DNA from 3 places in the Cupriavidus sp. WKF15 genome. Region 1 is predicted to be linked to each of the others. Evidence: predicted binding sites of a transcription regulator. Region 1 holds the regulator's gene; each other region holds the start of a gene.
The links. The regulator FNR, encoded in region 1, switches genes on or off when oxygen is low (the NO sensors DNR and NnrR bind a similar motif). The targets are predictions, from matches to a motif close to TTGATNNNNATCAA.

Region 1 (3,254 bases):
TATCGGAAGCAGGGCCAGCAATGACTGCACCACGGCCGCAAAGCCAGCCGGACTTTTGAACAGATATTGTGAACCGGATGGACTGCGGAAAGGTTCGGTGCCGAATTGTCGGCGCTTTGCCCGAAACCCTGGGCGCGCCCCCTTTTTGGAAGGGCTGCCGGGCGCCGCTCGGAACCACGCCGCGCGATACCGCAATGGAGATGATTGTATGGCATTCCAGCCCACACCTGCAACCACCGCGCGGCGCCAGAGCGTATGGAGTGGTTTCAGAACACCAGGCAGAACCCATGCTCTGCCAGGGAATGTGGCAACAACACCGCTCGGCCGATTCCCAATGCACCGAATGCCATGACGGCCAAGCCGGCCCCGACCCTTACCCAGCTCCGTCGCGACCAGGCGCGCAAAAGCCCCGAAAAGCTCGACAGCGCCAGCAGATTAGGCAACGTACCGAGGCCAAAGGCGCCCATCACCAGCGCCCCCGAGGGCGCATTTCCGGCCAGCAAAGCAAGGGCCAGGGCCCCATAAACCATGCCGCAGGGCACCAAACCCCAAGCCAGTCCCATCCCATAGCGGCGTGCCAGGCCGCCCCGCCGAGCCTTGGCTTCCGTCGTCTTTCTGCCCAATCGAGCCATGCCGGCGGCACTGGCGCTAACCGCACGCGCCGCGAGGCGCTCCAGCCACACGATGGTAAAGGCCTCGCCGCGTATCAAGCGCCAGCCAGACAGTAGCAGCAAGGCGCTGCCGACTCCGAACAGCCAGCGCTGGACGGGCAGATAGTCCTGACGCCAGGCCGTCGCCCCCAAGGCGCCCAGCAGCGCACCAAGCAGCATGTAAGTGGAAATACGCCCGACATGCATGACAAGGAGCTCCACGAGCCAGTCCTGTGGGCGCCGCACAACGGCAACGGGTACGCCGGCGGCGCGTTGCTCGACAGCCAGCGCTACGCCACCACACATGGCAGCGCAGTGGAAGCCCCCTAGCAAGGCGAGCATGAAAACACTGAGTAGCACACCAAAAGTCAACTGCAACTCCCTACCGCATCACATCGCGCGTTAAAATGCACGTATTGCGCCCTCGCCGCTCCAATACTGCAGGTTCCAATTGCTAACATCCATCCCCGTCACCGAGATGTCGCCCCGTTGCTCCACTTGCGGCATGGGGCAATTGTGCCTGCCGGTGGGCATGAGCCAGCAGGACCTGCAGAAGATGGACACCCTGGTGCAGGAACGTGTCCGTGTCCACAAGGGCGAAACTCTTTACCGCATGGGCGATCCGCTGACTGCGGTCTATGCCATTCGCTTCGGCACCCTGAAGACGCATGTCACCACGGAAGACGGCCGCTCGCAAATCACCGGTTTCCACTTGCCAGGCGAAGTGGTTGGCCTCGACGGCCTGGGAGAGATGCAGCACGCCTCGGATGCCACCGCCCTCGAAGACACGGAGGTATGCGTCGTTCGCCTGGCCGATCTCCAGTCGCTGTCCATCGACCTGCCATCGTTGCAGCAGCAGTTCCTGCGCCTGATGGGCAAGGAAATCTCGCATGACCAGCTCATGCTCGTCACGCTTGGCTCCATGCGCGCCGAGGAGCGGCTTGCCGCGTTCCTCATCAACCTGTCCGAGCGCTTGTCCGCCCGCGGGTATTCGTCGACCGAGTTCGTCATGCGCATGAGCCGGGAAGAAATCGGCAGCTACCTGGGTCTGAAGCTCGAAACGGTCAGCCGTCTGTTCTCACGATTTGCCGAGGCCGGCTTGATCCAGATCCGTCAACGTCACGTCAAGCTAGTCGACATGGCGGGCATCAAGCAAGTCTACAGCCGCTCCTGCTGAGGCCATCTGACCGCCTCGCGTGGCAAGGCGGTCAATTCCTGCCGCTTCTTACTCCAGCTCGTCCGTTTCGCTGAGCTTTGTCGGCATGGTGTACAGCGTCAGTCCGCTGGACAATGCGCAGAATATCCAGGCCAGCAGGAAACCGATCGTATAGACCGCCTCGCGCGAGGCCTCGATCGGCTGACCGAAGAAATTCAGGTCGCCAGGGTCCACCACGGAAAACACAGTTGCCGTGGCAACCCCGGCCATCAGGAACGCCGGCCACAGTACCCACATCAGCCAGCGCAGCCTCATGGCTGCCTCGCTTGCGGTGCCTTGGCACTGCCCGAGGCACCTGCCACCTTCTCGACAACCAGGCCATGCCGGGCCACACCATCGACCACTGGCCGGTCAGGATGAGTGGAAGCCAGCCAGATAGTCACGCCGCAAGCCACCATGGCCAGCAACGGACCACTCATCAGCAGCCACGGCCACGGCTCTTTCCACCACGGATTGCTTTCTTGCATCGCCTTGCCCCCTTCGTCAACGCCTCATCGAGGCGCTCGCGGTTTGGTACGGCACAGCGCCGACGCGCCGTGCCGCCCTTAGCATCACAAATTGCGTGGCACGATGAAACTGGTAGATTGCCTGATTTGCGCACTACCTTGCCCCGCACCTTCGCTGGTCACTGTCACGCTGATCTTGTGCGTACCTTGCGCGGCATCGTCGATCGGCACGCGAATCCGGATCGGCACCAGCCTGTTCGATGTCGGCGCCAGAGCCTGCGCGTCCGGATCGTACTCGACGGTCATGTTCTTCAGTTCGTCGCTCTCGGCCTTCACGCTGATGCGCATGGGCGCCTCGGTGGTATTGATGAGTTGCAGTCGATAGACGTTTTCGATCCAGCGCCCGTCCACCTCACGCCCAAGCGCCCCGCGGTCACGGATGATGTCCACTTTCAATGGCGTGCGCAGCGCAAGCGAAGCCACGAAACCTGCAACCATCACCAGCCAGATAATCGAGTAGATGATGGTCCGCGGCCGCACCAGCCGCTTGCGCGCCGCAGCGGCCGACAGCGCCTTGCGCATGGCATTCTCGGACGTATAGCGGATCAGCCCGCGCGGGTAGTCCATCTTGTCCATGACCTGGTTGCATGCATCGATGCAGGCACCGCAACCGATGCACTCGTATTGCAACCCGTCACGGATATCGATGCCGGTCGGGCACACCTGCACGCAGATGCTGCAGTTGACGCAGTCACCTAGCCCGGCCTGGTGATGATCCACCTTGCGCGACCGGCTGCCGCGCGGCTCGCCGCGCCCGACGTCGTAGGTGACCACATAGGTGTCGGGGTCGACCATCACGCTCTGGAACCGCGCATACGGACACATGTACTTGCAGACCTGCTCGCGCATGAAGCCTGCATTCCCCCACGTGGCGAAGGCGTA
Region 2 (3,254 bases), on a different replicon from region 1:
GCGCCGATCCGCGACTGGGTCAAGCTTGCCGTCACGCGCGCGCGCAACTCGGGCATGCCGGCCGTGTTCTGGCTGGACCCGTACCGTCCGCACGAGGCCGAGCTGATCAAGAAGGTGGAAACCTACCTGAAGGATTACGACACCAAGGGCCTCGAGATCCATATCATGTCGCAGGTCCGCGCCATGCGTTACACGCTCGAGCGCGTGATCCGCGGCCTGGACACCATCTCGGTGACCGGCAACATCCTGCGCGACTACCTGACCGACCTGTTCCCGATCATGGAACTGGGCACCAGCGCCAAGATGCTGTCGATCGTCCCGCTGATGGCCGGTGGCGGCATGTACGAAACCGGTGCTGGCGGTTCGGCGCCGAAGCACGTGGCGCAGCTCGTGGAAGAAAACCACCTGCGCTGGGACTCGCTGGGTGAATTCCTGGCGCTGGCCGTGTCGCTGGAAGAGCTTGGCATCAAGTCGGGCAACGACAAGGCGAAGATCCTGGCCAAGACGCTGGACGCCGCCACCGGCAAGCTGCTGGACAACGCCAAGAGCCCGTCGCCCAAGACCGGCCAGCTCGACAACCGCGGCAGCCAGTTCTACCTGGCCATGTACTGGGCCCAGGAACTCGCCGCGCAAACCGAAGACGCCGGCCTGGCAGCGACGTTCGCGCCGCTGGCCAAGCAGCTCACCGACAACGAGAAGACCATTGTCGGCGAACTGTCCGACGTGCAGGGCAAGCCCGTGGACATCGGCGGCTACTACATGCCGGACGCTGAAAAGCTGTCCGCCGTGATGCGCCCGAGCAAGACGCTGAACGCAGCCCTGGCATCGGTCCAGGCCTGATCGGCACATCCGACCCGCGGGCACCGACGGTGCCTGCCAGGAGCCGGAGGTTGGCATTTCCTGATGCCGCCTCCGGCTTTTTTTGTTTCTTTTCACCGCCATGTCGACGTTCGCAGAAATTCAAAATATTTGAATAAGACATCCTGAGCAAACCCCGGAAGCACCGGGATCTCTGGCCTATAGTTGCTTACACGAACGACACACCTGAAACAGGAAGCGTTCTGAAAAATTCAACCAAACCGGAGATCATCATGTCGAGCACTACCGTTGTCCGTACCGTTGCTTCCGCCCTTCTGCTGTCGCTCGCCGCGGCAGTCGGCGTTGCCCATGCCGCCCCGTCGACGAGCACGCACGCCGGGGATCGCTATGGCTACGAGTTCCGCGTGCGCAATGCGGATCCGTATAGCGACGGCGCCCGCTTCGTCGCCGATGCCCATGCCGGCGACCGCTACGGTTACCAGTTCCGGACAGCAGACCCCTACACCGACGGCGCCCGCACGGTAGCCGGCCTGGAGCGCAGCGGCGTTTCGGCCAGCCCGGCGCGCAGCTTTGACCCCTACAGCGACGGCGCGCACGCCTGACGCAGGCGCAATCGCGAAACGAGCGAAACGAGCGAAACGAGACAGGAGATCCCCATGACTGTTCGTGACAACGCACTGATCCTGGCCGGGTGGGTGGTGCTTTGCCTGGGCAGCGGCGTGCTGACGAAGCTGGCGGCCCAGGTGCTCTCCTTCTGAGCCGCTTGCAGCATTCAGGCTGAAGCTTCGTTCGGTGGCGATCCTCGCGACTTGATTTACGGCAAACGAGGCACCGCATCGTCGCGCCATACTGATTGCCACATTCTCGTTACATCGGCACATGGTCGCGTGCCTGTCACCATGGCAAAGAAATTCCCGCTGCATCCGAGCCATCCCGAGCGCATCTGCTGGGGCTGCGACAAGTATTGTCCGGTGGACGCCATGGGCTGCGGCAATGGCTCGAGCCGCACCCAGCATCCTGCGGAGTTGCTCGGCGACGACTGGCTGGAGTTTGGCGACTGGGGCATCGAGCCCGATCGTCCGAAGGCCAATTGATGCGGCCCCTGGCGTGCTGTATCGGCCTTTGAGACCATTGTCGTGCCGCAGAGCCGCCTAGCCTTCCAGGCCCGGTCACAACGCACCCAGCCTGCCGCGTCAGGCTGGCGTGTTCCGTGCTTGAAGCCAGACACCTGACATCTTATCGGCGGGATTCCAGCCGTCGCCGGACAGTGGTGGCCCGCAAACACCACACCGGGCTGACCCGCCAGGCTGCGCGGTGCCGATTACAATGCTTTGATCGCGCCATCCCCTACCGGCAGTCTTTTCAACGGACGAACGATCATGCTGAAGCTCCAAGACCCCACCCTGCTGCGCCAGCAGTGCTATATCGACGGACGCTGGACCGACGGCGAACGCCACATCGACGTTACCAACCCGGCCACGGGCGAGCGCGTGGCGCAAGTGCCGCAGTTCGGCGCCGCGGAGGCCCGCCAGGCGGTCGAGGCCGCCAACCGCGCGCTGCCGGCGTGGCGCGCGCGCCTGGCCAAGGAACGTTCGGCGCTGCTGCGCAAGTGGTTCGAACTGATCCTGGCCAACCAGGATGACCTGGCGCGCATCATGACCGCCGAGCAAGGCAAGCCGTTTGCCGAGGCCAAGGGCGAGATCGCCTACGCGGCGTCGTTCATCGAATGGTTTGCCGAGGAAGGCAAGCGCGTTTACGGCGAAACGATTCCCGCGCCGGTCAGCAACCAGCGCATCGTGGTGACCAAGGAGCCTGTGGGCGTCTGCGCGGCGATTACCCCCTGGAACTTCCCGGCAGCCATGATCACGCGCAAGGCCGGCCCGGCGCTGGCCGCCGGCTGCACCATGGTAGTCAAGCCAGCGTCGCAAACCCCGCTGACGGCGCTGGCACTGGCGGCGCTGGCGGAGCGGGCCGGTATCCCGGCCGGTGTCCTGTCGGTGATCACGGGCTCGGCGGGAGCCATCGGCGGCGAACTGAGCAGCAACCCGCTGGTGCGCAAGCTGACGTTCACGGGTTCCACCGAGGTAGGCCGCGTGCTGATGGCGCAGACCGCATCCACCATCAAGAAAGTGTCGATGGAACTCGGCGGCAATGCGCCCTTTATCGTGTTCGACGATGCCGACCTGGATGCCGCGGTCGAGGGCGCCATCATCTCCAAGTACCGGAACGCCGGCCAGACCTGCGTCTGCGCGAACCGGATCTATGTGCAGGACAAGGTCTACGACGCATTCGCGCAGAAGCTGGTGGCAGCAGTCGCCGCGCTGAAGGTCGGCAATGGCATGGACGAAGGCGTGCGCATCGGCCCGCTGATCGATGAGAAGGCCGTGGCCAAGGTCGAAGAGCATATCGCGGATGCGCTTGGCAAGGGCGCACGC
Region 3 (3,254 bases), 1.1 Mb from region 1:
ATCGCGTCGCCGTCGCCGGGCCTGCTGCACTGGCTGGACACCTACACCTTCCCCGAGGAACGCCGCTTTGCCGAGCCCGAATACGCGCGCGCGGTGGCCGGCTTTTTCACCGACGAACTGCTGCGCAACGGCACCACCAGCGCGGTGGTCTGGAGCACCGTGCACAAGGCCTCGGCCGAGGCGCTGTTTGCCGAGAGCGAGCAGCGCAACCTGCGCATGATCACCGGCAAGGTGATGATGGACCGCAACTGCCCCGAATTCCTGCGCGACACCGCCGAAACCGGCGCGCGCGATTCGGCCGACCTGCTGTCGCGCTGGCATAACAAGGGCCGCCTGGCCTACGCCATCACGCCGCGTTTCGCGCCGACCTCGACCGAAGCGCAGCTTGCCGCGTGCGGCGAGCTGGCCAGGGCCTATCCGGACGCGTTCATCCAGACCCATGTGGCCGAGAACCGCGACGAGGTGAAGTGGGTGGCCGAACTGTTCCCGGACGCGCGCAGCTACCTGGACGTGTACGACCGCTACGGGCTGCTGCGCCCGGGCGCGTTCTACGGCCACGCGATCTACCTGGACCAGGATGACCGCCGGCGCCTGGCCGACAGCGGCGCCGCGGTCGCGCACTGCCCGACCTCGAACCTGTTCCTCGGCAGCGGCTTCTACGACTTCCACCAGTCCGACGCCAACCGCCTGAACGTGACGCTGGCGACCGACGTCGGTGGCGGCACCTCGTTCTCGATGTTCCGCACCATGAACGCCGCGCACAAGGTCGCGCGCATGGGCGGCTACCACCTGACGGCGCTGCGCATGTTCTACCTGGCCACGCGCGCCGCGGCCGAGGCCCTGGGCTGGTCCGACCGCATCGGCAGCTTCAGCGAGGGCTGCGAGGCCGACTTCGTCGTGCTGGATCCGCAAGCCACGCCGCTGATTGCACGCCGCAGCGGCCGCTCCGAATCGCTGGAAGAACAGCTGTTCGCCTTTGCCATGCTCGGCGACGACCGCGTGATCGATAGCGTCTATGTGATGGGCGAGGCGGTGCAGGCGACGGTCATGTGATGACTGATCTACCTGCGGCCGCACCGCGCGGCCGCAGGTCGTTATTACCCGCGAGCGCTCCGGCATGAATTGACGGGGGTCAAGACTCGGAGCGGCGAAGCCCTCTAACCTTTACGGTTCCGTTGCCGGCCAAATCAGGCCTTCAGCAACGCCTGCAACCTGAAGGTTTCCATGACCACCACCGCTGCCACGCATCCCGAGGTAACGTTTGAAGCACCGGCCCGTGCCGACCAGCCGTTTCCTGAACCGATTGCCCCCGACCAGCCGCTGCCCTCGCGAAAGATCATCCGCGGCTGGCTGATCCCGCTGGGCCAGCGCAGCACGCCGCGCGCGCTGATGCTATTCGCCTTCGACTACCTGCTGTTCGCGGCCACGCTGGCCGGCATTGTGCTGGCCCCGCACTGGGCGGCCAAGCTCGGCCTGGGTGTGCTGGCCGGCCTGATCATCGCCCGGCTGTTCATCATCGGGCACGACGCCTGCCACCAGAGCCTGACGCCGCGCCGCGGCCTGAACAAGTGGCTGGGCCGCCTGACCTTCCTGCCGTCGCTGACGCCCTACAGCCTGTGGGAAGTCGGCCATAACGTCGTGCACCACGGCTACACCAACCTGAAGGGCTTCGACTTCGTCTGGGCGCCCTATTCGCTCGAGGAATTCCAGGCACTGCCGCGCTGGCGCCGGGTGATGGAGCGCATCTACCGCAACGGCTTCGGCGCCGGACTGTACTACCTGATCGAGATCTGGTGGTTCAAGCTGTTCTTCCCGAGCAAGCGCCAGATGGCCACGCGCCGGCCCATCTTCATGGCCGACTGCGCGCTGGTGGCCGCCTTTGGCGTCGCGTGGATCGGCGCGCTGGTGTGGGCCGCACTGGCGACCGGGCAATCGGCCTGGATCATGGTCGGTGCCGGTTTCGTACTGCCGTTCCTGGTCTGGAACCTGACGGTCGGCTTCGTGCTGTACGTGCACCACACCCATACCAGCGTGGCGTGGTACGACACCAAGAGCATGTGGGCCAAGGCCCAGCCCTTCGTCTCGACCACCGTCCACCTGCGTTTTCGCCATGGCATCGGCTCGGCGCTGCACCACATCATGGAGCACACCGCGCACCACGTGGACATGAGCGTGCCGCTGTACCGCCTGAAGCGCGCCCAGGCGCTGCTGGAACACGCGCTGCCGGGCCGCATCATCATCGAGAACTTCTCGTGGCGCTGGTATTTCGACACCGCGCGCCGCTGCAAGCTGTACGACTTCAAGGCCCTGTGCTGGACCGACTTCCGCGGCCGCCGCACCAGCGAGCAGTCGCCGGTGCCGGCCTGACAAGGCACGTTTTCCCGGCGGTGGACGCTCACCGCCGGCGCCGCTATAATCGCGGCTTCCATTGGGGAGTAGCCGCCCTGCTCTGAACGCGCCGCGCAATGCGGAATCCGGCAGACAGGGGCGTACGTCAACAGACTTGACCGCTTGCGGTTATGGCGTGCGCAGCTCCGGACCCGGCTGGCCATCAGGCCCAGCCCGATCCAAGGCCTGGCGAGACCGATGACCATACCTTTCTGGCCGGGCCGGGAAAGGTGTGCGTCATTGGCATCTCGCGATGCATGCGGCCCGGGTTACTCACACAACAACATGGAAGCCTTCCTCGTCTCCACAGGCATCGTCGCGCTCGCCGAAATGGGCGACAAGACGCAGTTGCTCTCGCTCGTCCTGGCCGCACGCTATCGCAAGCCCCTTCCCATCATCCTTGGCATCCTGATCGCCACCGTCGTCAATCACGGCTTTGCCGGCGCACTGGGCGGATGGATCACGCACGTGCTCGGCGACACGCTGCTGCGCTGGATCCTGGGCCTGGGCTTCATCGCCATGGCCGGCTGGATGCTGATCCCCGACAAGTTCGACGACGAAGAGGAAGCCAAACCCGTCAAGGGCGCTCTCGGCATCCTGGCCACCACCATCGTCGCGTTCTTCTTTGCCGAGATGGGCGACAAGACCCAGATCGCCACTGTTGCGCTGGCCGCCCGCTTCAACGGCGCGGTCCTGGCCGTGGTCGCCGGCACCACCTTCGGCATGATGCTGGCCAATGCGCCGGCCGTGCTGCTCGGCGACAAGTTCGCCAACAAGATGCCGATCGGCCTCGTGCACAAGATCGCCGCCTGCATCTTCCTGGTGCTGGGCGTGCTGGCGCTGCTGAATATCGGCGGCTGACCTTC

Region 2: a site for FNR is predicted at 1,629-1,642, ahead of CupriaWKF_RS27370 (DUF3079 domain-containing protein). Genes of this name have one in related genera too.
Region 3: a site for FNR is predicted at 1,123-1,136, ahead of CupriaWKF_RS11340 (fatty acid desaturase). Genes of this name have one in related genera too.

What each region holds. Positions count from the first base shown of each region.
Region 1 is NZ_CP119572.1:1,343,671-1,346,924, reverse strand. It holds gene CupriaWKF_RS06405 (sulfite exporter TauE/SafE family protein) at 267-1,022, opposite strand; gene fnr (fumarate/nitrate reduction transcriptional regulator Fnr) at 1,102-1,827, shown strand; gene CupriaWKF_RS06395 (hypothetical protein) at 1,876-2,121, opposite strand; gene CupriaWKF_RS06390 (FixH family protein) at 2,118-2,333, opposite strand; gene ccoG (cytochrome c oxidase accessory protein CcoG) at 2,418-3,254, opposite strand, start outside.
Region 2 is NZ_CP119573.1:2,189,878-2,193,131, forward strand. It holds gene CupriaWKF_RS27360 (NADP-dependent isocitrate dehydrogenase) at 1-840, shown strand, start outside; gene CupriaWKF_RS27365 (hypothetical protein) at 1,092-1,421, shown strand; gene CupriaWKF_RS27370 (DUF3079 domain-containing protein) at 1,719-1,913, shown strand; gene gabD (NADP-dependent succinate-semialdehyde dehydrogenase) at 2,199-3,254, shown strand, end outside.
Region 3 is NZ_CP119572.1:2,425,530-2,428,783, forward strand. It holds gene guaD (guanine deaminase) at 1-1,053, shown strand, start outside; gene CupriaWKF_RS11340 (fatty acid desaturase) at 1,225-2,367, shown strand; yybP-ykoY riboswitch at 2,419-2,610, shown strand; gene CupriaWKF_RS11345 (TMEM165/GDT1 family protein) at 2,674-3,249, shown strand.